Regions from separate parts of the Streptomyces sp. NPDC002787 genome, predicted to be linked through region 3. Evidence: predicted binding sites of a transcription regulator. Region 3 holds the regulator's gene; each other region holds the start of a gene.
The links. The regulator HspR, encoded in region 3, represses chaperone genes until heat shock. The targets are predictions, from matches to a motif close to TTGAGNNNNNNNNNCTCAA.

Region 1: the regulator HspR is predicted to act here: its motif matches at 2,591-2,609, upstream of dnaK (molecular chaperone DnaK).
Region 2: the regulator HspR is predicted to act here: its motif matches at 1,640-1,658, upstream of lon (endopeptidase La).

Annotation. Positions count from the first base shown of each region.
Region 1 is NZ_JBSFVC010000006.1:164,261-174,332, reverse strand. Features, by position in the region: gene ACWD26_RS10505 (ATP-binding protein) at 1-223, shown strand, start outside; gene ACWD26_RS10500 (vWA domain-containing protein) at 220-2,031, shown strand; gene ACWD26_RS10495 (OsmC family protein) at 2,133-2,558, shown strand; gene dnaK (molecular chaperone DnaK) at 2,664-4,520, shown strand; gene ACWD26_RS10485 (helix-turn-helix domain-containing protein) at 4,569-5,432, opposite strand; gene ACWD26_RS10480 (hypothetical protein) at 5,783-6,208, shown strand; gene ACWD26_RS10475 (helix-turn-helix domain-containing protein) at 6,228-7,073, opposite strand; gene ACWD26_RS10470 (ADP-ribosylglycohydrolase family protein) at 7,110-8,177, shown strand; gene ACWD26_RS10465 (4a-hydroxytetrahydrobiopterin dehydratase) at 8,299-8,604, shown strand; gene ACWD26_RS10460 (class I SAM-dependent methyltransferase) at 8,610-9,362, shown strand; gene ACWD26_RS10455 (hypothetical protein) at 9,322-9,807, opposite strand; gene ACWD26_RS10450 (hypothetical protein) at 9,804-10,072, opposite strand, start outside.
Region 2 is NZ_JBSFVC010000007.1:199,921-209,992, forward strand. Features, by position in the region: gene ACWD26_RS12180 (rhomboid-like protein) at 1-569, shown strand, start outside; gene ACWD26_RS12185 (hypothetical protein) at 724-846, shown strand; gene ACWD26_RS12190 (GNAT family N-acetyltransferase) at 825-1,475, opposite strand; gene lon (endopeptidase La) at 1,681-4,083, shown strand; gene ACWD26_RS12200 (MarR family winged helix-turn-helix transcriptional regulator) at 4,312-4,806, shown strand; gene ACWD26_RS12205 (protein phosphatase 2C domain-containing protein) at 4,824-5,609, opposite strand; gene ACWD26_RS12210 (sensor histidine kinase) at 5,976-8,870, shown strand; gene ACWD26_RS12215 (roadblock/LC7 domain-containing protein) at 8,867-9,388, shown strand; gene ACWD26_RS12220 (DUF742 domain-containing protein) at 9,385-9,852, shown strand; gene ACWD26_RS12225 (GTP-binding protein) at 9,833-10,072, shown strand, end outside.
Region 3 is NZ_JBSFVC010000008.1:218,527-228,598, forward strand. Features, by position in the region: gene ACWD26_RS13775 (PA14 domain-containing protein) at 1-1,246, shown strand, start outside; gene ACWD26_RS13780 (hypothetical protein) at 1,356-1,898, shown strand; gene ACWD26_RS13785 (heat shock protein transcriptional repressor HspR) at 1,989-2,441, opposite strand; gene dnaJ (molecular chaperone DnaJ) at 2,447-3,625, opposite strand; gene grpE (nucleotide exchange factor GrpE) at 3,680-4,372, opposite strand; gene dnaK (molecular chaperone DnaK) at 4,369-6,219, opposite strand; gene ACWD26_RS13805 (undecaprenyl/decaprenyl-phosphate alpha-N-acetylglucosaminyl 1-phosphate transferase) at 7,104-8,348, opposite strand; gene ACWD26_RS13810 (heterodisulfide reductase-related iron-sulfur binding cluster) at 8,606-10,072, shown strand, end outside.

The DNA of each region.
Region 1 (10,072 bases), on a different contig from region 3:
CCGGCTGATCAAGGAGCTGCCCGCGAGCAAGCAGCACATGTCGGCCAACGGGCGGCAGACCGCGTACCGCGCCAAGTCCCTGCTGGTGCGGCTCGCCGAGATCTCCGTCGAGGTCGCCCAGACCGTCATCGCCTCCGACACCGAGGGCAACCCCGTCCTGCCCGCCTGGTTCCTCGTCGAGGCGGCCCGGGACATGCCCCGGCTGGTGGAGGCGCGCCGATGAGTACGGCCGGCGGCAAGGGCCGGAACAAGCGGAAGACGAAACGGGACCTCGCCGACGAGGCGTTCGAGGCGGGACTGTCGACAGCGCGGGCCAACCCCGCGCTGCGCGCGGTCCGTTTCGGCACGTGCCGCAAGGAGAGGTGCGATCTCACACCCCGCGACGGCCTCGTCCGCGTCGACTCCGACGGCGTGCTGCACGCCCATCCCGACCGGCTCGCCGCCCCCGACGCCTGGGCCTGGGCGATCGCCCACGCCGCCATCCACCTCGGCTTCGGGCATGTCCCGGCGGCGCAGGGCGAGCGCGTCCAGCCCGACCGGTTCGACCTGGCCGCCCGCTGCGTCGCCGTCAACCGGTTCCTGCTCACCTTCCCCGTGGGGCTGACCCCCGAGGACCTGCCCGCCCGCTACCCCGACGGCGACGAGGAGCGTCTCGCCGCCCGCTGGCGCCGCGACGGGCTCCCGGCGGCGTACGAGCGCTGCGGCACGGCCGGCGGCGAGCCCGACCAGCTCCTGCTGACCTGGCCCAGGTGGCAGGGGCAGCCCCCGGACTGGCAGGTGGCCTTCGCGCACGCCCTCACCAGCACCATGTCCGCCGCCATGGACATGGCCGGCGGCCGCCGGGAGTCCCTCGACGACGAGCCGGTCCGCAGACGGCCCTGGGAGGTGGCGCTGAGCTGGTTCATCTCCTCCTACCCGCTGCTCGGCGGCATCGCGGCCGGCATGCGGATCGTCGCCGACGTCGAGCTCGCCCACGCCCACGGCATCGCCATCGCGGCCGTCGACGCGGAGGCCGGCGAGATCTACATCAACCCGCTCCGGCAGTTCGAGGACGAGGAGTGGCGGTTCATCCTCGCCCACGAGATGCTGCACGCCGCCCTGCGCCACGGCGACCGCCGCGGCACCCGCGACCCGTATCTGTTCAACATCGCCGCCGACTACGTGATCAACGGCTGGCTGCGCGAGATGCAGGTCGGCACCATGCCCGACGGTCTGCTGTACGACCCCGAGCTGGCCGGTCTGTCGGCCGAGGAGGTGTACGACCGGATCGCCGGCGACCTGCGCCGTGTGCGCCGGCTGGCCACCTTGCGCGGCAGGGGCGCCGGTGACATCCTCGGCGGCCCGCTCGGCTCGCCCCGCGACTACGTGGACCTCGACGAGTTCTACCGCCGGGGCCTCGCCCGGGGGTTCGATCTGCACGAGCGGCAGGAGCGCGGTCTCCTGCCCGCCGGTCTGGTCGAGGAGATCCGCGCCCTCAGCCACCCGCCGCTGCCGTGGGACGCCCGACTGGCCCGGTGGTTCGACGAGTTCGTGCCCAGCCCGCAGGCCGTACGGACCTACGCGCGCCCCTCGCGCCGCCAGTGGGCCACCCCCGACATCCCGCGCGCCGGACGGCACTTCCCGCCCGAGGAGATCGCCCGCTGCACCTTCGGCGTCGTCCTCGACACCTCCGGCTCCATGGACCGGACGCTGCTCGGCAAGGCGCTGGGCGCGATCGCCTCGTACGCCGCCGCCCGTGACGTACCGGCCGCCCGGGTCGTCTTCTGCGACGCGGCCCCGCACGACGCGGGTTTTGTGCCGGTCACGGAGATCGCCGGGCGCGTCCGGGTCCACGGGCGCGGCGGCACGGAGCTGCAGCCGGGCATCGACCTGCTGCACCGGGCCGACGACTTCCCGCCGGGGGCGCCGGTCCTCGTGATCACGGACGGCTGGTGCGACGTGCTGCGCGTGCGGCGCGAGCACGCCTATCTGATGCCACAAGGCGCTCGCCTGCCGTTCACCGCGCGGGGGCCGGTGTTCAGGGTGAGATGAGCCTCGCATCCGCCGGAGTGTGATCGGATGGGGGCACGGAACCCCGGCAGCCGAACCCCGGCACCGGGGCCCGACAACGTGACCCACAGAAAGGACTCATCGTGGCCACCACGCGCACCGCACACACCGTCTGGGAAGGCGAGCTGCTCAAGGGCACCGGCACCGTCACCTTCGACTCCTCCGGCATCGGTTCGCAGCCGGTGTCGTGGCCGTCGCGCGCGGAGCAGGCGAACGGCAAGACCAGCCCCGAGGAGCTGATCGCGGCCGCCCACTCCAGCTGCTTCTCCATGGCGCTCTCGCACGGCCTCACCGGCGCGGGCACCCCGCCCACCCGCCTGGAGACGAAGGCCGACGTGACCTTCCAGCCCGGCGAGGGCATCACCGGCATCCACCTCACCGTCCGCGGCGAGGTCCCCGGCCTGGACGAGGCCGGCTTCCAGGAGGCGGCCGAGGGCGCGAAGAAGAACTGCCCGGTCAGCCAGGCCCTGACCGGCACGACGATCACGCTGACGGCCGAGCTGGCCTGACCGACTGCTTCGTGCGCCCCGTCGCCGCCCCATTGACAAGAGCCCACTCAAGTTTTGTGCTGGAGATGGGAACAGCAGGCGGAACCTTGCTGGAAGGGGACGGCGATGGGGCGTGCGGTCGGAATCGATCTCGGTACGACGAACTCGGTGGTGGCGGTGCTGGAGGGCGGCGAGCCGACCGTCGTCGCCAACGCGGAAGGACAGCGGACGACACCGTCCGTGGTGGCGTTCGCCAAGAACGGCGAGGTCCTCGTGGGCGAGGTCGCCAAGCGGCAGGCAGTGACGAACGTGGAGCGCACCGCGCGCTCCGTCAAACGCCACATGGGCGACGGAGGGTGGCGGTTCCCCGAGCAGGACTTTGTGGACGGCACCCGCTACCGGGCCCAGGAACTGTCCGCGCGGGTCCTGCAGAAGCTGAAGCGGGACGCCGAGTCGTATCTCGGGGAGGACGTCACCGACGCCGTCATCACGGTGCCCGCGTACTTCGACGACGCGCAGCGGCAGGCGACCAAGGAGGCGGGGGAGATCGCGGGCCTGAAGGTCCTGCGGATCATCAACGAGCCCACGGCCGCGGCCCTCGCCTACGGGCTCGACCGGGGAGAGGAGCAGACCGTCCTCGTCTTCGACCTCGGTGGCGGCACCTTCGACGTCTCCCTGCTGGAGATCGGCGACGGGGTCATCGAGGTCAAGGCCACCAACGGCGACACGCGCCTCGGGGGCGACGACTGGGACCAGCGGGTCGTGGAGTACCTCGTCAAACGCTTCCAGGGGCAGTACGGCATCAACCTCGGCAACGACAAGATGGCGCTGCAACGGCTGCGCGAGGGTGCCGAGAAGGCCAAGATCGAGCTGTCCAGCTCCTCCGAGACGTCCATCAACCTGCCGTACGTCACCGCCTCCGCCGAGGGTCCGCTGCACCTGGAGGAGAAACTGACGCGCGCCCAGTTCCAGGAGCTGACGGCCGATTTGCTCGACCGCTGCAGGACGCCGTTCCACCAGGCCGTCAAGGACGCGGGGGTGAAGCTCGCCGCGATCGACCACGTCATCCTCGTCGGCGGTTCGACCCGCATGCCCGCCGTGACCGACCTGGTGAAGGAACTCACCGGCAAGGACCCGCACAAGGGCGTGAACCCGGACGAGGTGGTGGCCGTGGGCGCCGCACTCCAGGCGGGCGTCCTCCGGGGCGATGTGAAGGACGTCCTGCTGCTCGACGTCACCCCGCTGTCCCTGGGCATCGAGACCAAGGGCGGCATCATGACGAAGCTCATCGAACGCAACACGACGATTCCCACGCGCCGTTCGGAGATCTTCACGACGGCGGTCGACAATCAGCCCTCGGTCGGCATCCAGGTCTACCAGGGCGAACGGGAGATCGCCGCGTACAACAAGAAGCTCGGCGTCTTCGACCTCACCGGCCTGCCGCCCGCGCCGCGTGGCGTCCCGCAGATCGAGGTGGCCTTCGACATCGACGCGAACGGCATCATGCACGTGTCGGCGAAGGACCTCGCCACCGGCCGCGAACAGAAGATGACGGTGACGGGCGGCTCCGCCCTCCCCAAGGACGACATCGACCGCATGATGCGGGAGGCCGAGCAGTACGCCGACGACGACCGCCGGCGCCGTGAGGCCGCCGAGACCCGCAACCACGCCGAGCAACTCGCCTACCAGACCGACAAGTTCCTCCGCGACAACGCGGAGCGAGTCCCGGCCGACAGCCGTGCCGAGGTCGAGGCCGCGGTGGCGGAGGTGAAGCGACGCCTGGAGAACCCCGAGGACACCGCCGCCCTCCGCACCGCCACGGAGAACCTGGCAACCGTCAGCCAACGCATGGGCCAGGCCATGTACGCGGCGGCCTCCAGCGCTCCGGCCGAGGAGCCGCGCCCCGGCCCCACGGAGGAGGAGGGCGTGGTCGACGCGGAGATCGTCGACGACGAGAAGGGCTCCCGGGGAGGACCGGCGTAACCCACCGGCAGTGCCCGACCGGCCCTGAGCGGGGGCGTCGGCGAGGCCTCAGTACTTGTCGCGGTAGCGTTCCAGGATCTCCCTTGTCCGCTCGGCGGACGCCGCGTGCGCGGCCATGTGGTCGAGGACCTCGAGGTGGAGGGCGACCTCGGTGCGGGAGTCGAGGTAGAGGGCGCCGGTGAGGTACTCGGTGTAGACCATGTCGGGGAGCTCGGGTTCGGCGAAGCGGAAGAGGGAGAAGGGGGCGTAGGTGCCCGGGTGGGGTCCGCTGGCGAACTCGGAGACCTGAAGGATGACGTGGTCCTTGTCGGTGATCTCCAGCAGCCGGTCGATCTGGTCGCGCATCACCTGGGAGCGGATGCTCACCGGCCGCAGCAGAGCCGTCTCGTCCATGATGACCCACAGATGCGGAGGGTTCTCCCGGGTGAGCAGCTTCTGCCGGGCCATCCGCAGCGACACATGCCGTTCGATCGTCTCGGCACCGGTCTGCCCGAGGGTGCCGGCCCGCATCACGGCCCGCGCGTACTCCTCGGTCTGCAGCATCCCCGGCACGAAGTGCGGCTCGTACTGCCGGATCAGATGCGCCGCCCCTTCGAGACTGACGTAGAGACTGAACCAGTCGGGCAGCACATCATGGAACCGCTGCCACCACCCCGGCTTGTTCGCCTCCTCCACCAGCTTCACGAACGCGGCGACCTCGTGCTCCGCGACACCGTACGTCGTCAGCAGCACCTGCACATACGGGATCTTGAGCGAGACATCGGCGGTCTCCATGCGCCGTACGGTCGCCGGGGCGACCCGTAGGACGCGTGCCGCCTCCTCGCGCTTGAGCCCGGCGGCCTCCCGCAGTTCCTGGAGCCGTCTTCCGAGCACCACCTGACCCACGGTGGGCGCGGCCCGCCGCTCACTCACGCCACGCCTCCCCACGCGCCGAGATATGCCTACAGTCTGTCATGTTCCGGTGAACATCTCACAGGGGCGGCCGGAACGCGATGCCCCGGGATTCCGTTTCCCCGGACGGTTCGACGCGTCGATTCCGGCGGCCGCCCGCCACGACGACCCCACAGGGTACGGGGTGCATGACGTCCGAGGTAATCGACCGCCGTACGCCCCGCGCGGCACGCTGAGGTCACCGGGTTCCGGGCCGGCGCACTCCGGCCCGGAACCCGGGCTCGGGCGTCGTTCCACCGCCGGATTTCCGCCCATGCTCCCGGTCTCCGCCCGAATTTCCCGACTTCGACCTCGACGGAGAGTGATTCGCCATGTCCACGACCCAGCTCGCCGTGCTCGCCCGGACCACCGACCCCCGGACCATGCTGCGCCGCTTCCTGACCGCGGACGCGGCGGTGACCGGGGCGAACGCTCTCGCCTACCTCCTCGCCTCCGGCCCCCTCGGCCGCTTCCTCGGTGTCGACCCCGCGCTGCTCGTCGTACTTGGCGCGTTTCTTGCGGTCTACGCGGCAGGTGTCGGCCTGCTGGCCTCGCGCGAGCGCCCGCCGCGGCCGCCCGTACGGGCCGTGATCGAGGCCAACCTCGCCTGGAGCGCCCTCAGCGTCGTCGCCCTGGTGCTGTGGCTGACGCCGAGCACGGCGGGCGCGGTGTGGACGCTGCTCCAGGCGGCGACCGTGGCCGGCTTCGCAGCCGTCCAGTACGTCGCCCTGCGGGCGACCGACCCGACCGGCCGCTGATCGTCGAGGTGAGTAGGAGTCAGTTCATCAGCCCGTGAAGGTACTTGACCGTCGCCGGGTCGGCCGGGAGGAACGTCTCGATGGCCAGCTCGGCCACAGTCACGTCCATGGGTGTGTTGAACGTGGAGACGGACGAGATGAAGGAGAGCACGCGGCCCTCGTGCTCGATCCGCATCGGCAGCGCGAAGTAGGCGCTCGCCTCCGCCCCGGGTTCCTCGTCCGGCTCGTCGTCGGGGGTGCCCGGCGGCAGCGGGTACGCCGCCACCTCCTCGTACAGCACGCGCAGCGGTTCCGAGCGGCGGAGCGCGACCTGGCGTTCCATCTGCTCCAGCAGATGCCCGCGCCAGGCGCGAAGATTCCGGATGCGCGGCGCCATGCCCTCCGGGTGCAGGGTCAGCCGCATCGCGTTGAGCGGCGGCACGAGCAGCGACTCGGGGACACCGTCGAGCAGCATGGTGATGCCCCGGTTGGCAGCCATGACGTCGTACGTCGCGTTCATCACCAGCGCCGGGTACGGCTCGTAGCCCTGGATGAGCCGCTCCATGCCCTCGCGCAGGGCGGCCATCGAAGGGTCGTCCAGCGGGGTCTCCGGGTAGTGCGGGGCGTAACCGGCCGCGAGGAGCAGCGCGTTGCGCTCCCGTACCGGTACCTCCAGGTGCTCGGCGAGCCGCAGCACCATCTCCTCGCTCGGGCGGGAGCGGCCCGTCTCGACGAAGCTGATGTGCCGTGCCGAGGAACCGGCCCGCAGCGCCAACTCCAGCTGACTGACCCGTCGTTGCTCCCGCCAGGCCCGTAGCAGCGGGCCCACGCCCTGGTCGGCGGGGGTGGCGGGACGGCCCGTGGTTCCGGTCGGGACAATGGTCATGCGAAGAACGTAACCGAGGCGATCGAGGAGTGGCGCGTGTACAACCCGTGGAACCCGTCCTGGGAAGCGACGGCCGTCTACCGGGCACGGGTACGAGGGTGCCTGCTGGGCGGGGCCGTCGGAGACGCGCTCGGCTATCCGATCGAGTTCGCCTCGCTGGGGAACATCCGGGCCACGCACGGCGAGCGCGGAGTGACCGGGTTGGTGCCGGACGGCGAGGGCGTCGTGGGCCGGGTCAGCGACGACACCCAGATGACCCTCTTCACCGTCGAGGGACTCCACCAGGCCCATGAGTACGAGCGGCTCAAGGGCGTCGACGGCGCCTGGGCGGATCTGGTCCGGGGCGCCTACGGCCGCTGGCTCGACACCCAGCGGCAGTCCGGCCCCGACCCGCGCGCCGTCTCCGGCCTCGCCGCCCGTCCCTGGCTGTACGCCCGCCGCGCCCCCGGCAACGCCTGCCTGTCCGGCCTCGCCCAGCCGTACCCCTCCGAAGGGGCCGTCCCGCCGGGGCGCCCCGGCCCGATCAACCCGGACTCCAAGGGCTGCGGCACCGTCATGCGCTCGGCCCCCTTCGGACTGGCCCGCGTCCCGGCCGGGACCGCCTTCGAGCGGGCCGTGCTGGGCGCCCGGATGACCCACGGCCACCCCACCGGCTACTACGCCGCCGGCGCCCTCGCGGCGATCGTCGCGTACCTGGTGGCCGACGAGTCCCTGGAGGGCGCCGTGCTCCGCGCCCTGCGGCTGCTCGCCCGCCATCCGGGCCACGAGGAGACCACCACGGCACTGACCCGCGCCCTCGACCTGGCCGCCGAGGGCGCGCCCACGGCCGAGAAGGTCGAGTCCCTCGGCGCCGGCTGGGTCGCCGAGGAGGCCCTGGCCATGGGCCTGTACTGCGCCCTGGCCACGCACAGCGTCACCGAGGCGTTGCTTCTGGCCGTCAACCACTCCGGCGACAGCGACTCCACCGGCTCCATCTGCGGCAACATCCTCGGCGCCCACTACGGCGACCACGGCCTGCCCCAGGAGTGGGTGGCGGCCACGGAGGGCCGCGCCGAGATCACCGTCCTGGCGGACGACTTCGCGGCGGAGTGCGTCCGGATCTGATCACTGACCGCGTACGGACGGATCCGGTCGGCCGACCGCCTGACCAGGGACCCGGCGGCCCGGCTGTGGCAGGCTGAGAGGACCGCACGTCACGGAGGGGACGTCTCGGAAGGAGTGGGCCATGGCCGTCGAACCCTTGTCGCAGAAGGAGATCGAGGACCGGCTGGCGGAGCTGCCCGGTTGGTCGCTGGACGGGGACCGGATCGCCCGCTCCTACCGGCTGGGCTCGCACTTCGCGGCGACCGCGCTGGTCGTGCACATCGCCCAGACCCAGGAGGAACTGGGCCACCACTCCGACCTCACCCTCGGCTACAACACGGTTTCCCTGACGATCTCCACGCACAGCGCGGGCGGCGCCGTCACCGAGAAGGACTTCGAGCTGGCCCGCAGGGTGGAGGCGCTCGCCCCCGGCCACGGAGCGAGCTGAGCCGGGTGCTGGACTACGACAAGGAGGCCGGCGACTACGACGCGCTGCGCGGCGGCGAGCCCCGTGCCGAGGCCGCCGCCCGCGCCGTACTCGGCCTCGTCCCCGAAGGCACCCGGAACCTGCTCGACCTCGCCTGCGGTACCGGCATCGTGACCCGGCGGTTCGCGGCCGCGCGGGACGGGATGCGGGTCACGGGCGTCGACCTCACGTACGCGATGGCGAGCCGGGCCGCCGCGCGGCTGCCCGGCTGCGTCGTGATCGGCGACGGGCGCCGACTCCCTTTCCGGGACGGGCAGTTCGACGCCGTGACCAGCGTGTGGCTGCTGCATCTGCTGGGCGGCCCCGAGGACGTACGCACCGCGGTCGGCGAGTGCGCCCGCGTGCTCCGCCCCGGCGGTGTCTACGTCACCACCGTCGACAAGGCCGCCTCCCACAACGTGGGCAGCGACATCGACGCCGTGCTCGCCCCGCGCCCCCGGACCCCGGTCATGGACCCCGCCGGGGCCGTCGAGAAGTACGCCGACGAACACGGTCTGCGTCCCGCCGGGCAGGCCCGCTTTCCAGGCCGCGGCCAGGGCCGCAGCCCCCGCCGTACCCTCGCCGACCTGCGCCGCGGCTGGTTCGTCACGCTCCCGCCCGGCGACCCTCTCGCCAACGACTTCGCGGTACGGCTCGCGGCGCTGCCCGACCAGGAACGGCCGCGCCCGGACCCGGAGTTCACCCTGCGGGCGTTCCGGAAGACCTGGCCGGTCGCCTGAACTCCATGATCCAGTTGGTCAGCCAGGTCACCCCGTCGTCGAGCGAGAACGCCTGCTCCCAGCGGGCCGAGGCCTCGGACATGTCCGACCACACGAAGCGGACCCGCACGTCCTTGCCGTCGTGCGTGTCGTCCCCGTGGAACTCGCCCCGTCCGGCCTCGAAGCGGCCGAGCACCGGCGGGAACAGCCTGCCGCTGCGGCTGGAGGACCAGTTCAGCGACCACACCCGCGCCTCGGTGTCGAACAGCCGCAGCGTCAGCCCCTTCGAGCCGAGATGCGGCATGTCGATCTCGTCGATGTTCGCGGCCCCGTCGAAGAGGGACCAGCACCGGCTCGTGGCGGGAAACTCCTCCCAGCCGCTGTCCGGGTCGAGGAAGTCGGTACGGCGGCGGTGGTGGACCTCCCAGTCGCCGTGGAAGAAGTCGAAGTCGTGCGGGCTGCTCATGGGCGGGCTCCCGTAGTGCCGTTGCCGCCGGTGGTTCCCTCGGGCAGGGAATCAACCAAGTAGGCGTCGAGGTCGGGTAGTTCAGGTGGTTCGGGCGCGAGGACGTGCCGTATCCAGGCGTCCCGTTCGTGCTGGATCGGCGGCAGTTCCCAGACGCAGCCGATCCAGGGCCGGTCGGTGACGACGAAGTGCGTGGGGTCGTCGTCCGGGCAGCCGAGCACGGGCTGGCCCGCCGCCGCGCCGCCGAAGTGCAGGACGTTGTCCC
Region 2 (10,072 bases), on a different contig from region 3:
CCGCCCTGGTGTACGCGCTGCACCAGGGCTCCAGCACGGATGTGGCGCATCTGGTCCGGAACCCGGTGCTCGTGTTGTTCGCGAGTGCGCTGTGGGTCGCGGGCGGGGTCGGTTCGCCGTACGCCCTCGGTTTCCTGCTGGTGCTGACCGCGCTGGAACGCCGTATCGGAGGGTGGCGCACGGCCGGGGTCTTCCTGCTGGGCCACGTCCTCGCGACCCTCGCGACCGAGGTTCCGGTGGGCCTCGCAGTCCTCGCCGGCCACCTTCCCGACAGCTCACTCCACCGCCTCGACTACGGCATCAGCTTCGGGGTGTCGGCGAGCGTGGGGGCGTTGGCGGGTCTGCTGTCGCCGTGGCTGCGGTGGCCGATTCTGCTCGGCTTCGGCGGGACGCTGGTGGACGACCTGATCGCGTTCATGGACCCGATGACGAACTGGGGGCATCTGATGGCCTTGGCGATCGGGGTGGCCACGTGGCCGGTCGTGCGGCGGTGGTGGCGCGCGGGCCGGGGCGGCCGGGGGTTCCCGGGAGCCGGTGCGGGGCGGGTTCAGGCCACGACCGCCGCATAGCCGCCGGCCGCTGTTCCCGAGGCGATCGCGTTCGTAGGACGACGGCCTCCGCCGCCCTCGCGACCGCCTCCGGGTACGGCCGGGGAGGTGCGCCGGTAGCGCGAGCGCCGCTCGCGCGCCGCTCGGGGGCGGCGAGGGGCGCGAGAGTGTTGGTGTGCCGGACGAGGCCGGCTGGTTCGGCTTCCGGTGGGGGCGACGGGCGTTCGCGCCCCTCCAGCCCTACGGCCGCCCCGCGAACTTCTCGCTCGTCCAGCGCTACGGCCGCCCCGCGAACTGAGCGCTGGTCAACGGTGCCTCCACCGTCCAGCCCAGCGATTCGTAGAGCCCCCGCCCGTCCGGTGTTCCGCCCAACACCCCCACCTCCGCGCCCTGTTCGAGCGCGGCATGGGAGAGGGTGCGCATGACGACGGTGCCGAGGCCCCGGCGGCGGTGGTTCGGGGAGGTCTCAATCTGGTCGACGACCGCTGTCGCCCCGGGGGCGGCGATCTGGCCGCGCGCCGCCCAGGAGCCGTCCGGGGCGGCGATCATCACCCGGGTCACGCCGCCGCGGGACCAGGTGCGGAGGCGGTAGCCGTTGGGCAGGGGCGGGGCGGCCCTCCACGTCTTCAGGTGGACGGACATCAGGTAGCCCGGCTCGGGGTCGACCCACCAGCCCTCGCCCAGCCAGAGGGCCACCTTCGACGACTCCGCGAAGACCTTGAGCCAGATCCCGGCGCCGGTGACGGCGCCGGCCACCTTCCGGACGGCCTCCTCCTCCACCTCGTCGTTCGTGGCGGCGAAGACATGGCGGGTGACGTGGTGGGCCATCCCCACGTCGACCGTGAAGCCCCAGGGCTCCACCACCGGAGGCGCCGCGCCACGCGACACGACCCATCCGTCGACCCAGGCCCGCACGATTCCGTCCACTGAACAACCCCCGTGTCGATGAATGTAGGTAATAGGTGAGACTGACCTGAGGCTATTACTGGTACGTGGCGGTGCGCGACCCCCATGTCCGTCTTTTCTCCTCGTGCTTGATCGCCCACAGCGAACGGCCACTCCCTCGGGGAACATTCGTCGGCTCATGTGCATTGAGTCGGCATAGCTCAACTTGACTGCCGAGGGAGAGATCATGGCTTCGACGTCCGCACCGCTCACCCTGCCCGTGTTGCCGCTCGACGAGGAGGTCGTGCTGCCGGGAATGGTGGTGCCGCTGGACCTCAACGACACGGATGTACGGGCCGCGGTGGAGGCCGCGCAGGCGGCGGCGCGGGCGGAGCCCGGGAAGCCCCGGGTGCTGCTGGTGCCGCGGATCGACGGGGCGTACGCGAGCACGGGCGTGCTCGGCACCGTAGAGCAGGTCGGACGGCTGGCCGACGGGGACCCCGGGGCGCTGATCCGGGCGCGTGGCCGCGTACGGATCGGGGCCGGGACCACCGGGCCCGGTGCCGCCCTGTGGGTCGAGGGGACACGGGTCGACGAGAGCGTGCCGGAGCCGCTGCCCGGACAGGTCACCGAACTCGTCAAGGAATACAAGGCACTTGCCACCAGCTGGCTGCGCAAGCGCGGCGCCTGGCAGGTCGTCGACCGGGTGCAGGCCATCGACGACGTGTCCGCGCTCGCCGACAACTCCGGGTACTCGCCCTTCCTCACCACCGAGCAGAAGATCCAGCTCCTGGAGACCGGCGACCCCGTCGCCCGGCTGAAGCTCGCCACCCAGCTGCTGCGCGACCACCTCGCCGAGCAGGACGTCGCCGAGACCATCGCCAAGGACGTCCAGGAGGGCGTCGACAAGCAGCAGCGCGAGTTCCTGCTGCGGCGTCAGCTCGAAGCCGTCCGCAAGGAACTGCGCGAGCTGAACGGCGAGAAGGAGGGGGAGGAGTCCGACGACTACCGGGCGCGTGTCGAGGCCGCCGATCTGCCGGAGGCGGTGAGGGAGGCCTCGCTCAAGGAGGTCGACAAGCTGGAGCGGTCGAGTGACCAGTCGCCCGAGGGCGGATGGATCCGGACCTGGCTCGACACGGTGCTCGAACTCCCCTGGAACGAGCGGACCGAGGACGCGTACGACATCCAGGGCGCCAAGGGTGTGCTCGACGCCGAGCACGCCGGGCTGGAGGACGTGAAGGAGCGCATCACCGAGTACCTGGCCGTGCGGAAGCGGCGCGCGGACCGGGGGCTGGGCGTCGTCGGCGGGCGGCGCGGCGGTGCCGTGCTGGCCCTCGTCGGGCCGCCCGGCGTCGGCAAGACCAGCCTCGGCGAGTCCGTGGCGCACGCCATGGGGCGGAAGTTCGTCCGGGTCGCGCTCGGTGGTGTGCGGGACGAGGCGGAGATCCGGGGACACCGGCGTACGTACGTGGGCGCGCTGCCCGGTCGTATCGTCCGCGCCATCAAGGAGGCCGGGTCCATGAACCCCGTCGTCCTGCTCGACGAGATCGACAAGGTCGGCTCCGACTTCCGGGGTGACCCGGCCGCGGCCCTCCTCGAAGTCCTCGACCCGGCCCAGAACCACACCTTCCGGGACCACTACCTGGAGGTGGAGCTGGACCTGAGCGACGTCGTCTTCCTCGCCACCGCGAACGTGCTGGAGGCGATCCCCGAGGCCCTGCTCGACCGGATGGAGCTCGTCCGGCTGGACGGCTACACGGAGGACGAGAAGGTCGTCATCGCCCGGGACCACCTGCTGCCCCGGCAGCTGGAGCGGGCCGGGCTCGGCGCTGACGAGGTCACCCTCGACGAGAGCGCGCTGCGCAAGCTCGCCGGTGAGTACACGCGCGAGGCGGGCGTACGGAACCTGGAGCGGTCCGTGGCGCGGCTGCTGCGCAAGGTCGCCGCCCAGCACGAACTGGGGCAGCGGGAGCTGCCGTTCACCGTCACCGACGGCGATCTGCGCGGGCTCATCGGGCGCCCGCACCACGTACCCGAGTCCGCCCAGGACCCGGCGGAGCGGCGTACGGCCGTGCCCGGCGTCGCGACCGGCCTCGCGGTCACCGGCGCGGGCGGCGACGTCCTGTACGTCGAGGCGTCACTGGCCGACCCGGAGACGGGCGCGGCGGGGCTGACCCTCACCGGCCAGCTGGGCGACGTGATGAAGGAGTCCGCGCAGATCGCCCTCTCCTTCCTGCGCTCGCACGGCGCGGAGCTGGAACTGCCCGTCGCCGACCTCAAGGACCGGGGCGTGCACATCCACTTCCCGGCGGGGGCCGTGCCGAAGGACGGGCCGAGTGCCGGTGTCACCATGACGACCGCGCTCGCCTCGCTGCTGTCCGGCCGGCTCGTCCGCACGGACGTGGCGATGACGGGAGAGGTCTCGCTGACGGGGCGGGTGCTGCCCATCGGCGGCGTCAAGCAGAAGCTGCTCGCCGCGCACCGGGCCGGCGTCACCACCGTCGTCATCCCCAAGCGGAACGAGGCCGACCTCGACGACGTCCCCGCCGAGGTCCTCGAGAAGCTCGACGTCCACGCCGTCACCGACGTCCGCCAGGTACTGGAACTGGCGCTCGCCCCGGCGGAGGCGGGGGTGCCTCTGGCGGCGTGACGGGTGGCCCCCCGCGGGCCTGAAGGCGACCGGCGGCGCCCCTGAAAAGCATGGGGCGCCGCCCCTTGCTTTTCAGGGGCGCGGGGAACTGCGCGAGAAGCCCCACCGGACCCGCAGGCGACCTGGACCGTGTCCGCCCCCACCTGCGAAATACTGACCGGTGCTGCCCGCGCAGGCGGCCCTGACGGAACCCCTCAGGTACCCGGAATCGGAATCAGGAGCACCGACGTGCACGACGAAGGCGGAACCGGCGGCGACGGCGGCAGCGGGGCCGATATGCCGGTGGGCGGTATGGACCAGGCATACCTCGCGCTGGAACGGGAGTTGACGGTCCTGCTGCGGCGTGCCCGCGCCAAGTCCGGGGAGATGGCCCGGGCCGTCCACCCCGACCTGGAGTCCGCCGCCTACGGCCTCCTCGCCCGCCTCGACGAGGCCGGCCGCCTCCGCGCCACCGAACTCGCCGCCTACATCGGCGTCGGCAAGGCCACCATGTCCCGTCAGCTCCGCGCCCTCGAACACCTCGGCCTCATCGCCCGCGAACCCGATCCCGCCGACGGCCGCGCCTGGCTCGTCCACCTCACGGACGAGGGTCGCGCCCGCTTCCGCGCGGTCCGGGACGCCCGCCGGGTCGCGTACGTACGGCAGTTGGCGGGCTGGGACCGCGACGAGGTGGCCGAACTGGCGCGGCTGCTGCATCAGTTGAACCGAGGGGTGGAGGGCTGAGGAGAGGAGGGGAGCCCTCACAACTCCGCGAACACCACGCTCGCGTCGTCGTGCCGCTTGCTCCTGCCCAGGAACTCCCGCTCGGCATCGGCGCGTTCGAGTTCCCGCACGCGGTCCACCAGTGCCCCTGCCCCCTTCCTTCGTACGAAGGTGAAGCAGTCCTCCCAGTCGCCCTGCCGGAACTTCTCCACCCACCGGGTGGCGCCGTCCGTCAACGCGGCCAGTGCCCGGACCTTCTCGCGCGGGACGATCCCTGTCACCGCCCGCTCGGCCACAGCCGGATCCGCCGCCGCCGTCCAGAAGCCGCCCTCCTTGTTCCGGACCGTCGAGTCGGCGATCGCGGCCGTGGCGAGGGAGGCGCGCGGCAGCCTCGACAGACGGTCGTCCAGCACCGTCGTCACCACTCCGTCCGGCCCCTCGAACAGCAGCGCCGAATCGGAGAGGACCAGGTACTCCACCGCCTCCGTCGACCAGCGGGCGAGGACCACTGTGGCCTGTGGTGTTCGTGGGTGAGAAAGGTCACAGGTTTGGCCGTGCGCCTGGGCGGTACGGGAAATGGCCTGTGAGAGGACGGTGGTCAGCGATGAATCCCGTTCCGAAACGGACAGTTCGGCCAGGGTGTGGCCGAGGCGGGAAGTGAACCATGCGACCGAATGTCGACAGCCGTAGTCCGTGGGCGGCGGCGTCACGCCGTCGAGGAGGACGAGCGTGCCGCCCTGTCCTTTGGCGGTGAGGGCGAGCCGCGCGAAGTCCTCGTTGGGGCGGAGGGGGTCGCCGGGTTCCGAGACGAGTTCGGTGCGCATTCGGCCAGTCTGCACGAGCCCCCCCACATGATCCGCGAAAGGCCGACAACGGTCGCCGTACGACCCGGACCCTCCAGGCCGGGCGCCGGGTTTGGCATGGAATGATCGTGAGCGGTGAAGCGCGGCGGCGAATACTGTCAAAGCGCGTCGCCGACGTCCAACCGGCCCGTCGTGCGGGGCATCGGCGCGAGCCGGAGGAACTTGCCCGCCAACTCCCGGGGGATGTTCACTCCTTCGGGTGGCGGGACTGATGATGCGGGACCACTGCCCACCGGCACTGGGAGGGTCGGGAGCCGTACCGGGGGGACGGCCGTAGTTGACCAGTTGACGGATCGTCACCCGGGCCCATGGGTACACGAGTCAGGAATGCGAGCACCGGTGCAGAAGACGCGGCCTCGGCGCACAGGCAAGCAGGCAGCTTCGAAGGCCTCCGTGGCCTCCCCGAACCAGCAGGGGACGGCACAGGCGCAGGCCCCCACCGTCGGCACCGGGCGGAAGGCGCACGTACGCAACCGGCTCATCGTCGCCGTGGCCGTCGTGGCCGCCGCCATAGCGGGCGCGGGGGCGCCCTCGATCCTCGCCGCGTCGGAGCAACTGCACGACACCCAGAGCCTGGTCACGCTGGCCAGGCAGACCCAGGAGACGCTCACCCTCGCGCACGCGCTGTCCGACGAGCGCGACGAGGTCACCGCGTACATCGCCGCCGGGCGGCCCAAGTCGGCCGCGCCCAGCAAGCAGCGCAGTGACCGCGTCGACCGCCAGGTCGAGGAGCTGAGCGCGGACACCGACACCTCCGCCGCGCTGCGCGAGACCATCGAGAGCACCGAGTCCATCGCCGGCGTACGCCAGGCGGCGCTCTCCGGGAAGAGCACCGCGCTCGAAGCGCACCACGCGTACACCGCCGTCGTCACCGAACTCCACGCCCTCGCCGAGGAACTGGCCGAGCAACTGCCGCCCCGGGCGGGCGGCGGCGGCAGTACTCACGCGCTCGCCGAACTCGACACCGCCGTCCAGCAGGCCGCGGCCGCCCGGGGCCTGCTCGTCGCCGCGCTCAGCGTCCCGACGACCACCCGGACGGTCATCGACCCCACCACCGGGCTGCCCACCACCACGACCGGCGCCTCGGCCGCCGACGAGAAGCAGCGCGACGCCCTCACCGCCGCCGCCCAGCAGGCCCGCGTCCGCTCCGACGCCGCCCTCGCCCACTTCCGCGAGACCGCGCCCGCCGCCACCCGCTCCTCGTACGACGCCACGGTCACCGGCCCCGAGGCCGACACCGCCGACACGTACCTGACGGACCTCACCGACCAGCCCACGCTCTCCGACCGCGAGGCGGGCACCAGCGCGAAGAAGGTCGACACGGCGCTCTCCGCCCGCGTGGACCTGATGCGCGGCGCCGAGTCCTCCCTCTACGACCGGCGCACCAAGGACCTCGCCCAGCTGCGCGACGAGGACGTCACCGCGCTCGAGATCCGGGTCGCCGTCCTCGGCGCCCTGATGCTCCTCGCCGTCGGCGTCGCCACCGGCATGGCCCGCTCCCTCACGCGCCCGCTCGCGGTCGTGCGCATCGGCTCCGCCCGGGTCGCCGGTGACCCGGCGAACGAGGAACCGGTCAAGTTCACCGGCCGCAACGACGAGTTCGCGCAGGTCGTGCGCTCGGTCAACGCGCTCCACGCGCACGCCCTCGCCCTGCACGAGCGCCTCGCGCCCCTGGAGGGCGACCGCAAGCACCTCATCGGCCAGCGCCAGGCCATGGCCGACGACCGCGACCGGCTGCGTGCCGAACTCGCCGAGGCGACCGCCCATCTGACGAAGGTCCAGCACAGCGTCCACGCCACCTTCGTCAACCTCGCGCTGCGCACCCTCGGCCTCGTCGAGCGGCAGCTCGCCGTCATCGAGTCCCTGGAGGAGCGTGAGCAGGACCCGGACCGGCTCGCCACCCTCTTCAAGCTCGACCACTTCGCCACCGTCATGCGCCGCCACAGCGAGAACCTCCTCGTGCTGGCCGGCCACGAGCACGTCCAGCACCACGCCGGGTCCGTCCCGCTCGTCGACGTCGTGCGCGCCGCGGTCAGCGAGATCGAGCGCTACGAACGCGTCCGCATCGCCGCGCTGCCGCCGCACGCGCACGTCGCGGGGTTCGCCGCCGACGACCTCAGCCACCTCCTCGCCGAACTCCTGGAGAACGGCACGACGTTCTCGCCGCCGGAGATGTCCGTCGAGGTCTCCGGCTGGCTGATGGAGAACGGCGAGATCGCCCTCTCCGTCCAGGACGGCGGCATCGGCGTCGCCCCCGACCGGCTCGCCCGGCTCAACTCCCGCATCACCGAGTTCGACCCCGAGGCCCCCTACGACCAGGAGGACGGCGAGGGACTCGGGCTCGGCCTGTATGTCGTCGCCCGCCTCGCCCACCGGCTCGGCACCCCCGTACGGCTCCAGGAGCACGGCTCGGGCGGCACCGCGGCGGTCGTCGTCCTGCCCCAGGGACTGCTGGCCCCCGCGCCCGCCGTACCTGCGGGCACCCCGGCCTCGATCACGCCGACGCTCTCCCTGCCGGGCGCCGACGCCGAGGCCAACTCGAACGTCCTGCCCGGCCGTTCCGTCGCCGTACGCGAGCCGGAGGGCGACGGCGACCCGCTCATCGAGGCGGCCGAGCGGGCACTGCTGGCGAGGGAGGCCGTGGGGACGGCCGCCGACGCCGCGCAGGCCGCCGGGACCGTCGTACCGGAAGACGACGTACCCGGGGCCAGGGTCGAGTCCTTGTCCGAGACGACGATGGAGCTCTTCGCTCCGGTGGCCCCGGGGAAGGCCGCCGACGAGGACTTCGACGACCTCGGTGACCTCGGCGACGAGGGCGCCGACGACCCGTACACGGCCGAACCCGAAACCCATGAGCGGGCCACGGACGAAGGGGACGCGGCTCGCCCGGCCGAGGTGTCACGGGCCGGGGCGGAGGGGCCACGGGCGGAGGTGGCACGGGCGGAGGAGATCCCGCGCCTCACCGGCAAGGGCCTGCCCAAGCGCACGCCCAAAATCACCGCACCCACCCCCACGGCTCCCCGGCAACGGGTCGGGGGCGTGAACGCCGAGGAGCTGCGCCGCAGACTCGGCGGGTTCCACCAGGGGGCCAGGGAGGGGCGTCGCGATGTCGAGGCGGAGATCGCCGAGCAGTCGGGCGAGACACGGATGCCCGCGACACATGAGTACCGGACAGAGGCAGTTGACACCACGGGGGGCACTTCCGAGGAGGAAAGCAGTTGACCGCGCCCATTACCTTCGGACTGAGCAGTGAAGCCCGCAACCTGCACTGGCTCCTGACCAACCTCGTCGAGGAGGTGCCGGGGCTGCTGTCGGTCGCCGTCGTCTCCTCCGACGGCCTGCTGCTGCTCTCCTCCGACCCCGGCAGAAACGCCGCGGCCCGTCAGCCCCGGGACGAGCGGCCCCAGAGCCCCCGGGGCTCCGCCGCCGACCTGGCCACCATCGTCTCCGGCATCGGCAGCCTCACCATCGGCGCCGCCAAGCTGATGGAGTTCGGCGGGGTCAAGCAGACGATGGTCGCGATGGACGAGGGCAGCCTCTTCGTGATGTCGATCAGCGACGGCTCGCTGCTCGGGGTGCACGGCTCCCCGGACTGCGACATGAGCGTGGTGGCGTACCACATGGCGCTCTTCGTCGGCCGCGCCGGCCATGTCCTCACCCCGGAACTCCGCAGCGAACTGCGCAAGTCCCTGGAGGCCGAGTCCGAGAAGGAGACCGAGGCGGCCGGGAGCAGGCGATGACCGGCTCGAACAAGGCCAAGGCACGCGCCCCCAAGTCCGGTCCGGCGAGGAAGCCGGACGGTCCCAAGAGCGCGAAGAAGCTGCCCGTGCGCGGCGGCGACCGTAAACCCGCCCGCGTACGCCCCTACTCGCTCACCGGCGGCCGCACCCGCTTCGGCCACGTCCTGCACGTGGAGACCTTCGTCGCCGTACTCGAAGCCCCGGCGGAGCGGCCGCAGTTGGCGAATGGTTCACTCAACACCAAGGTGATGCCCGAGATGCGGGCCATCGTCGAACTCTGCCGCCGTATGCGGACGGTGGCGGAGATCGCCGCGCTGCTGAAAATGCCGCTCGGCGTGGTCCGCGTCCTCCTCAGCGATCTCGCGGACCAGGGAAAGATCCGTGTGTACGGAACAGGTCACGGACCGGGACAGCCGGACCGCGCTCTGCTGGAAAGGGTGCTGAGTGGACTCCGCCGTCTCTGACGCCGCCTCGGCCGGCGTCAACCCCGACGCCTCGGCCGGCGTCACCCCGGGCGTCGACGACGCCCCCCGCGTCCATGTCGACGCGCACGCTCCCCGTCTCGACGTCGCCGCCCTCCGCGTCGACACGGACACCGCTCCGCCCGAGGCGGAACACCGGGCGGAGCCCGAGGAGGAACTGAAACCCTGGCAGTCCGACCTGTCCCGGGCCCCCATCGCCACG
Region 3 (10,072 bases):
GATCGACCAAAACTGGGGCACCGGCGCCCCCGCCTCCGGCCTCCCGTCCAACAACTTCGGCGTCCGCTGGAGCGTGACCCGCGACTTCGGCTCCGGCGGCCCGTTCACGTTCTCCGCCTCCGGCCTCGACGGCATCCGCGTCTACCTCGACGGCACCCGCAAGGTCGACCTCTGGAAGAACGTGTCGTCGACCGTCTCCAAGACCGTCAACGTCACCATCCCCTCCGGCAAGCACACCCTCCGCGTCGACTACGTCAACTGGACCGGCTTCGCCAAGGTCAAGTTCACCTACACGCCCCGCACCTCGGCCACCGTCGACGCGGTCGCCCCGCTGACACCGACGGGCCTCGCCGTGGCGTACGACAAGGCCACCGGCAGGGCCAAGCTGACCTGGGCGAAGAACAAGGAGATGGACCTCCGCGGCTACCGCGTGTACCGCCGTGGGGAGGGCGCGTCCTTCGCCGAGCCGATGGTGACGACCACGGGGACGTCGTACACGGACGCCACCCTCCCGGTCACCGGCGCGATGTACCACTACGAACTCCGCGCCCTCGACCAGGCCGGGAACGAGTCGAAGGGCACCGCCGACAAGGCCGTCACCACCGTCGACCGGGTCGCGCCCGGCGTTCCCCAGGGAGTGGACGTCACCGACGCCTCCGAGGCCGGCGGCATCCGCGTCGGCTGGGCGGCGGTCGCGGGAGCGTCGTCGTACCGGGTCCACCGGGCGGCGAGCGCCGACGGCACCTACACCCGGGTCGGCACCACGGACCAGCTCTCCTACCGGGACGCGACCGCCGAGGTCGACGTCACCTACCACTACCGGGTGACCGCCGTCGACGCCGCGGGCAACGAGTCCGCGCGGTCCGCCGCCGTCAGCGGGCGGCGCCGGGACGACACCCCGCCCTCCGCCGTCACGGGGCTGACCGCCACGCCGACCGAGTACGGCTTCGAGCTGAACTGGGACGCCAATCCGACGCCCGACCTGGCCCGTTACGTCGTCTACGGCGGCGAACTCGTCGGTGACGAGGAGGAGCGGATGTGCTACGCGGGCGAGGTGGAGTGGCTGTCGGCCGACACGACCTCGTACCAGTACCAGACCGTCCCGGACGGCGAGGAGCGCTGCTTCTTCATCGACGCCGTCGACGACGACTGGAACTCCCACTACGAGTGGACCCGCGAGCCGAACGTCGTGATCGCGACCGAGCTGGACACGCCGAGCGAGCCGACAGCCGAGTCCTCCTCCTGAAGGGAGTTGAGCGGTTCCGGACCAGGGGCAACCTCGTAGGACGTATCGGCCGTCCTACGAGGTGACGTACCGACCACTCGTCGGCCCCCGCCCAGGGAAGGACCACCACATGGCGAAGGACCCCGCCCCCCAGGCCGAGCCGGTCGTGGAAGCCCTCGTGGAGGACGACCTGTTCGGTGAGATCTCCGTGCGGCTGGACGTCGTACGCGGCGAAGTCGTCGTGGCGGGGGAGCGGGTGCCCCGGATCGAGATACGGCGGGCCGAGGGGACCGGGATGGAGGAGCACATCCCGGTCGGGACGCGGGACGGCGCCCTGCTCACCCTCACCGTCGACGGCACGGACGCCGTCATCGAGCCCGCCAAGGGCCGGCTGACCCGGCGTTCGTTCCGCGTCGACGTCCGGTACGGGGAGCACTCCTGGCGTCTGGTCCCCAACTCCACGGACGACAGCGGCCTGTTCCGTGACGGGACGGAGCACATCGGGGACTTCTCCTCCGAGGGCGACGGCAGGGTCGTCGGGGAGTGGCGCGAGGACGCCGAGCCGCAGGCCCTGGACGCCGCCTTCGGCTACGCCCTCGCCGCCGCGTTCGGCACGGGCGCCGACGCCACGTGGATGCTCACCGCCGGGGCGGTCGGCGAGTTCTTCGTCTGACAGCCGTACCCCGCTCCGCCACCCGTACGACGCGAAGGGCCCCGCCGGTACCGGAAAGTACCGACGGGGCCCTTCGCTCGCCGCGTCCCGTCAGTCCGACGGCTGCCGCCCCTTGGGCCGCCACACCACCAACGCGCTGCTCTGCTGCATCTCCTGATACGGCACCAGATCGCGCCGGTACGACGCGTGGACCGCGGCCTCGCGCTGGCGCATCGTCGCGGCGGCGCCGTCGAGGGCCGCCTCCATCTCCGCCACCCTCGCCTGCAGCGCGGCGACCTGGTTCTCCAGCTCGATGATGCGCTTGATGCCGGCCAGGTTGATGCCCTCGTCCTGCGACAACTGCTGGACCGTGCGCAGCAGTTCGATGTCACGGGCCGAGTAGCGACGGCCCCGCCCGGCGGTGCGGTCCGGGGAGACCAGGCCGAGACGGTCGTACTGGCGCAGGGTCTGCGGGTGCAGACCGGAGAGCTGGGCGGCCACCGAGATGACGTACACCGGTGTCTCTTCCGTCAGCTCATAGGGGTTTCGACGGCGGCCGTCCATCACATTCATGCTCCCTTCGCGGCCTGGAACAGCTCCGCCCGCGGGTCCTCGCCCGCGGTCGCCTCGCGATACGCCTCCAGGGCGTCACGAGCCTTCCCCGACAGGTCCTTCGGGACACTCACCTCGACGGTGATCAGCAGGTCCCCTCGGGTGCCGTCCTTGCGGAAGGCGCCCTTGCCCCGGGCTCGCATCGTACGGCCGTTCGGGGTGCCCGGAGGCAGTTTCAGGGTGACCGGCGGTCCGCCCAGGGTCGGGACCCGGACCTCGCCGCCGAGCGCGGCCTCGGTGAACGTCACCGGCACGGTCACCGTGAGGTTGTCCTCCTTGCGGCCGAACACCGGGTGCGCGTCGACGTGCACGACCACGTACAGGTCGCCCGCCGGGCCGCCCCGCTCACCGGGCGCGCCCTTGCCGCGCAGCCGGATCCGCTGGCCGTCGGAGACGCCCGCCGGGATGCGGACCTGCATGGTGCGGGACGACTTGGCGCGGCCGGAGCCCTTGCATATGTCGCAGGGGTGCTCGGCGATCAGGCCCCGCCCCTTGCAGTCCGGGCAGGGGTCGGTCAGGGAGAAGCCGCCGCCGGAGCCCCGCGCGACCTGGCCGGTGCCGACGCACGTCGGGCACACACGGGGGGTGCCGTTGGCGTCGCCGGTGCCCGAACAGGCCTTGCAGGGCGACTGCGAGGACATCCTGAGCGGTACGGTCGCGCCCTCGATGGCCTCGGTGAAGCTCAGCGTGACCTCGGACTCGATGTCCTGGCCGCGGCGGGGCTGCACCCGTGTGGTGCCGGAGCTGCCCCGGTTGAACAGGCCCCCGAAGACATCGCCGAGCCCCCCGCCGAAGCCGCCCGCCCCCTGGCCGCCCTGGGCGCCGCCTCCGAAGAGGTCGCCCAGGTCGAAGTTGAACTGGCCGCCGCCGGCGCCGGGTCCGGGGCGGAAGCCGCCGTTGCCGAAGAGGGCGCGGGCCTCGTCGTACTCCTTGCGCTTCTTGGGGTCACCGAGGATGTCGTTGGCCTCGGAGATCTCCTTGAAGCGCTCCTCGGCCTTGACGTTCCCCTTGTTGGCGTCCGGGTGGTACTCGCGGGCGAGCTTGCGGTACGCCTTCTTGATCTCGGCCTCGGTGGCGTCCTTGGGGACGCCGAGGACCTTGTAGTAGTCCTTCTCGATGAAGTCCTTGGTGCTCATCCGCGACGTCCCTCCTTCCACTCACCGTGCACATCACCGTGTACGCCGTCGGCGTCAGCCCTCTTCCGGGCCACCGCTCTCCTTGTCGTCGGCACCGGAGGCACCCTCCGCGGTCTCCGAGGAGTCCGCCTTGACCGTCTGTGCCCCCGGCTGGGGCTCGGCCACGGCCACCCGCGCGGGGCGGATGGTGCGCTCGCCGATGCGATACCCCGGCTGGAGAATCGCCACGCACGTCGTCTCGGTGACGTCGGGCGCGTAACTGTGCATCAGGGCCTCGTGGATCGTCGGGTCGAAGGGCTCGCCCTCCTTGCCGAACTGCTGCAGGCCCATCTTCGCCGCGACGGTCTCGAGCGACTCGGCGACGGACTTGAAGCCGCCGACGAGTTCGCCGTGCTCCCGTGCGCGGCCGATGTCGTCGAGCACGGGCAGGAGCTCGGTCAGGAGGTTCGCGATGGCGATCTCCTTGACCTGGATACGGTCGCGCTCGACCCGGCGGCGGTAGTTCTGGTACTCGGCCTGGAGCCGCTGGAGGTCGGCCGTGCGCTCACCGAGCGCCGTACGCACCTGGTCCAGCTGGGCCGTCAGACCGGCGACCTGGGCCGCTGCTGCCGCGTCCCCGGCCGGGGCCGCCCCCTCCTGGGGGGCGGCCTTCGGCTCGGCGTCCTCGGAGCCGGAGGGGACGTCGGGCTGCTGCGGCTGAGCCGACTGCGGCTGCTGCTCGTCGAAGCCCGGGGTCTCCTCCGTCACGCGGCACCGTCCTTCCGGTCCTCGTCGACGATCTCGGCGTCGACGACGTCGTCGTCAGCGGCCTTGGCCCCACCGTCGGCGGCGCCCTCCGGCCCGCCCGCGGCCTGCGCGGCCTGGGCGTCCGCGTACAGGGCCTGGCCGAGCTTCTGCGAGACGGCGGCGACCTTCTCGGTGGCCGTGCGGATCTCGGCGGTGTCCTCGCCCTTGAGCGCGGCCTTCAGCTCCTCGACGGAGGCCTCGACCTCGGTCTTGATGTCACCGGGGACCTTGTCCTCGTTGTCCTTGAGGAACTTCTCGGTCTGGTAGACGAGCTGCTCGCCCTGGTTGCGGGACTCGGCGGCCTCGCGGCGGCGGTGGTCCTCCTCCGCGTACTGCTCGGCCTCCTGGCGCATCCGGTCGACCTCGTCCTTCGGCAGCGAGGAGCCGCCGGTGACGGTCATCTTCTGCTCCTTGCCCGTGCCGAGGTCCTTCGCGGTCACGTGCATGATGCCGTTGGCGTCGATGTCGAAGGAGACCTCGATCTGCGGGACGCCGCGGGGCGCCGGCGGCAGACCGGTCAGCTCGAACATCCCGAGCTTCTTGTTGTACGCCGCGATCTCGCGCTCGCCCTGGTAGACCTGGATCTGCACGGACGGCTGGTTGTCCTCGGCGGTGGTGAAGATCTCGGACCGCTTGGTCGGGATCGTCGTGTTCCGCTCGATGAGCTTGGTCATGATGCCGCCCTTGGTCTCGATACCGAGGGACAGCGGGGTGACGTCGAGGAGCAGGACGTCCTTGACCTCACCCTTGAGGACACCGGCCTGGAGCGAGGCGCCGATGGCGACGACCTCGTCCGGGTTCACACCCTTGTTGGCCTCCTTGCCGCCGGTCAGCTCCTTGACGAGCTCGGCGACGGCGGGCATACGGGTGGAGCCACCGACGAGAACGACGTGGTCGATCTCGGAGAGGGCGATCCCGGCGTCCTTGATGACGTTGTGGAACGGCGTCTTGCAGCGCTCCAGCAGGTCGGCCGTCAGCTGCTGGAACTGGGCTCGGGTGAGCTTCTCGTCCAGGTGCAGCGGGCCCTCGGCGGAGGCGGTGATGTAGGGCAGGTTGATCGAGGTCTCCGTGGAGGAGGACAGCTCGATCTTCGCCTTCTCGGCGGCCTCGCGCAGACGCTGCAGCGCCATCTTGTCCTTGGCGAGGTCCACGCCGTGGCCGGCGCGGAACTGCTGCACCAGGTAGTCGACGACGCGCTGGTCCCAGTCGTCACCGCCGAGGTGGTTGTCGCCGTTGGTGGCCTTCACCTCGACGACGCCGTCACCGATCTCCAGGAGCGACACGTCGAAGGTGCCGCCACCGAGGTCGAAGACGAGGATCGTCTGGTCGTCCTTGTCCAGGCCGTAGGCGAGGGCGGCGGCGGTGGGCTCGTTGACGATGCGCAGGACGTTGAGGCCCGCGATCTCACCGGCCTCCTTGGTGGCCTGCCGCTCGGAGTCGTTGAAGTAGGCCGGGACGGTGATGACCGCGTCCGTGACCTTCTCGCCCAGGTACGCCTCGGCGTCCCGCTTCAGCTTCTGCAGGATGAAGGCGGACATCTGCTGCGGGTTGAACGGCTTCCCGTCCAGCTCGACCTTCCAGTCGGTACCCATGTGCCGCTTCACGGACCGGATGGTCCGGTCCACGTTCGTGACCGCCTGGCGCTTCGCGACCTCGCCTACCAGCACTTCACCGTTCTTCGCGAAGGCGACGACGGACGGCGTGGTCCTGGCACCCTCGGCGTTGGTGATGACGGTGGGCTCGCCGCCCTCCAGAACGCTGACGACGGAGTTAGTCGTGCCCAGGTCGATGCCGACCGCACGTGCCATTTCGATTCCTCCAGCTGACTTGAGTGGAACGGACTCAAGCATGCACGACACCCACCGCCGGGTCAACAGAGCTGAGTCGAGGAGGCTCAACTCTTATGTTTTCCTTATACGCAAGAACCCCCTGACCTGCGAAGAATCCCCACCTGGGAGCCGAATGAAAGGCCCACACGGGGGTGATCGTCGGACCGGCCCGACGACTCGGCGGACCTGCGGCAGGGACAGGGCGGGCCCGGGGGCCGGGGGCGCCGCCGCCAGGAAGGGGGGCGAGGCAGGCCGGTCATTCGCCGGAACAGGCCGCCGCGTGCCGGTCGGCCAGACCGGACGCCCCTCGGCGCAGGCCAGGCACAGGTAGGAGGGGTGCCCGGAGGACAACCACACCGGTGCGTCCCTGCGGCTCAGCCGGCCTGCCGTGCGGGCCGGGCGGCTGCGGCATGACGCGGCGGACAGCCCCCAGAGCGGGTCGCGCTGCGGGGGGCTCAACGCGTCCGCGCACGCCGGGCTCCGGTGAGCGCGGGCCCGGTCACGCGCACGGGAACGACAGCGCCTCGAGGACGGCCACATCGGCGTGGCTCGGCGGCTCAGCCGACCTGCGGACGGGACCGGGGCGCGCGGCAGGGCGGACCGGGGGCCGGGGTCGCACCCACCGGGGGTGGGACGGCGACGGTGGAGACGCGGTGACGCCGTCGGCGTGGGCCGGGCGGCGGGAAGGGGGCGTATGGAAGGGGCGGGTCCGAGGGGACGCGGCGGACGGCCACCAGAGCGGGCCAGGCTGCCGGGGGCAGGCCGCACCCCGTCCCGTACAGGCCCGACGCCGGTCGGCGCGGACCGGCCACGAGGAACGAAGAGCGCCCCGAGAACAGCCACGCTGGCGGGGGCCCGGCAGATCAGCCCACCTGTGGGCGGGACCGGGGCGTGCGGAAGGACGGCGAGCCCGGGGGCGCGGGAGCGCGGCCGCCGGGAATGGGGCGGGCGACGGTGGCGGGGACACGGTGGGCGCCCGTCGGAGCAGGGCGGGCGGCCGGGGGAACCGGGCGGGCTGCGGTGGAGGTAGGGCGCATGCCCGTTCGTGCAGGGCGTACGCCCGTCGGAACAGGTCGGCGCACTCCCGTCGGAACAGGTCGGCGTGCGCCCGTCGGAACAGGGTGGAGGCCGGTCGGGGAGGGGCGGGGCGCGCCCACAGGGACGCAGAGCGCCCCGAGGACGATCACGCCGGCGGCGCCCGACACCCACAGCGCGCTGCGCGGCTCCGTCCACAGCATGTGGATGGCGAGGCCGACGCCGGACGCACCGGCCGCGCACACTCCCAGCACGACCACCACCCCCGGCGGCGCGAGGCCGACCCGTCGCAGCCGGTGCGCGAGATGGTCGGGCCCACCACGCCACAGCTCCCGCCCCGCCAGCTTCCGCGACACCAGGACGAGCACCGCGTCGGCGGTGGCCACGGCCGTGAGGGCGAAGGGCGCGCCGACCCCGGCCCCGTACCCGACGGCGTAGACGTGCAGCACACCACCCGCGAGCAGGAACCCGACGAAGAGGGCGCCGCAGGTGCCGAGCACGACCCGCGCGGGCGGCCAGTTGTGCATCAGGAACCCGGTGAGCGCGGCCGCCAGCACACTGAACAGCGCCGCCAGACCGTCCATGACCTCGGCCGCCGCACACCCGCTCAGCGCGAACGCGGTCACCGCACCGACGACCCCGAGCACCCCGTCGGAACGCCCCATCCCCTTGAACCCGTGCACCACGAAGACGATCCAGACCGCCCCCAACAACCCGCCGAACACGCCGAGTTCGCGATACGGCACGACCAGCGCGGCGGCGACCACGATGCCGGCCGTCCGCACCACCACGGGCATCCGCCACACATCGCCGACCAGCCCGAGCACCCCCAGCCCGGCCCCGACGACGACCAGCCACCCGGCCTCACGTTCCAGCGGAGCGACCCCGCTCCACTCCCCCACCCACGCCACGCCCCCGACCCCGGCCATCACCGCGACACCCCCGAGCAGGGGCACCCCGCGACCCCGCCGCCGCTCCACGATCCCCCACCGCAGCGCGGGCACACGTACGGCCGCCGACAGCACGGCGGTCAGCAACAGGGCGGAGGCGGCGGCAAGGATTCCGTACAGCACGGATCCAAGTTAGGCGCGAATGTCACAATTTCTCATGAATAACACGATCGTTTTGAAATGGCGCGATCACCCGAAGCCACCCCACGGCCACACTCAGGCAACCCTCAGCGACGCAGATCACCGCCCTCCTGGCTACAGTGCGGCTGAAGAACTGGGTAGTCTCAGACGGACTGCATAAGTTACCGCTTAGTAATGATCTCCGAGGCGCCCGGCAGGCACCCCGGAGGAAAACCCTCGCAGGCCCGAGGAGCCCCCAAATGCAACTCGCCGCGATCATCGTGTCGTTGGTCCTGACCGTGGTCGGCGTTGCGCTCATCACCCGAGCCGTGGCGCAGATCTACCGGTTCGTGAAGCTCGGTCAGCCGGTACCGGCGGGCAGCCGTACCGACAACCCGAGGGCGCGCACGATCACCCTGGTCAAGGAGTTCCTCGGCCACACCCGGATGAACCGGTGGGGGATCGTCGGCTTCGCGCACTGGTTCGTCGCGATCGGCTTCCTGACGCTGCCGCCGACCCTCGCCCAGGCGTACGGCCAGCTGTTCCAGGCGGACTGGACGCTGCCGGTCATCGGCGGCTTCCTGCCGTTCGAGATGTACATCGAGTTCATCGGTGTGATGACGATCCTCGGCATCCTCGTCCTGATGGCCATCCGGCTGCTCAACCTGCCCTCCCGCGCCGGCCGCAAGTCACGCTTCGCGGGCTCCAAGGCCTGGCAGGCGTACTTCGTCGAGTACGTCATCCTCACCATCGGCCTGGCGATCTACACCCTGCGCGGTCTCGAGGGCGCCATCCACCACGTGGACCACTACGAGGCCGGGTACTTCGCCTCGTACCCGCTGGTCCTGGCCTTCAAGGACCTCGATCCGAGCACCCTGCAGAACCTGATCTACTTCGTCGCGATGATCAAGATCGGCACCTCGCTGATCTGGATGATCACGGTCTCGCTGAACACCAACATGGGTGTCGCCTGGCACCGCTTCCTCGGCTTCCCGAACATCTGGTTCAAGCGCAACGCCGATGGTGCGACGGCGCTGGGTGGCCTTCAGCCGATGACCTCCGGCGGCAAGCCGATCGACTTCACCGACCCGGGTGACGACGACGTCTTCGGTGTCAGCCAGGTGGAGCAGTTCTCCTGGAAGGGCATCCTCGACTTCTCGACCTGCACCGAGTGCGGCCGCTGCCAGTCGCAGTGCCCGGCCTGGAACACCGGCAAGCCCCTCTCCCCCAAGCTGCTGATCATGTCCCTCCGGGACCACGCGCACGCCAAGGCCCCCTACCTGCTCGCCGGCGGCGGCAAGACCATGGAGGGCGAGGAGAAGGCGAGCGAGGAGCAGCTCAAGGACGTCCCGGCCGCCGCCCTCGCCGAGGCCGAGCGCCCGCTGATCGGCACCGTCGAGGAGAACGGCGTCATCGACCCCGACGTCCTCTGGTCCTGCACCACCTGCGGCGCCTGTGTCGAGCAGTGCCCCGTCGACATCGAGCACGTCGACCACATCGTCGACATGCGCCGCTACCAGGTGATGATCGAGTCCGCGTTCCCGTCCGAGGCGGGCACGATGCTCAAGAACCTGGAGAAGAAGGGCAACCCCTGGGGCCTGGCGAAGAAGCAGCGCCTGGAGTGGCTCAAGGAGGTCGAGTTCGAGGTCCCGGTCGTCGGCAAGGACATCGAGGACCTGTCCGAGGTCGAGTACCTGTACTGGGTCGGCTGCGCCGGCGCCCTCGAA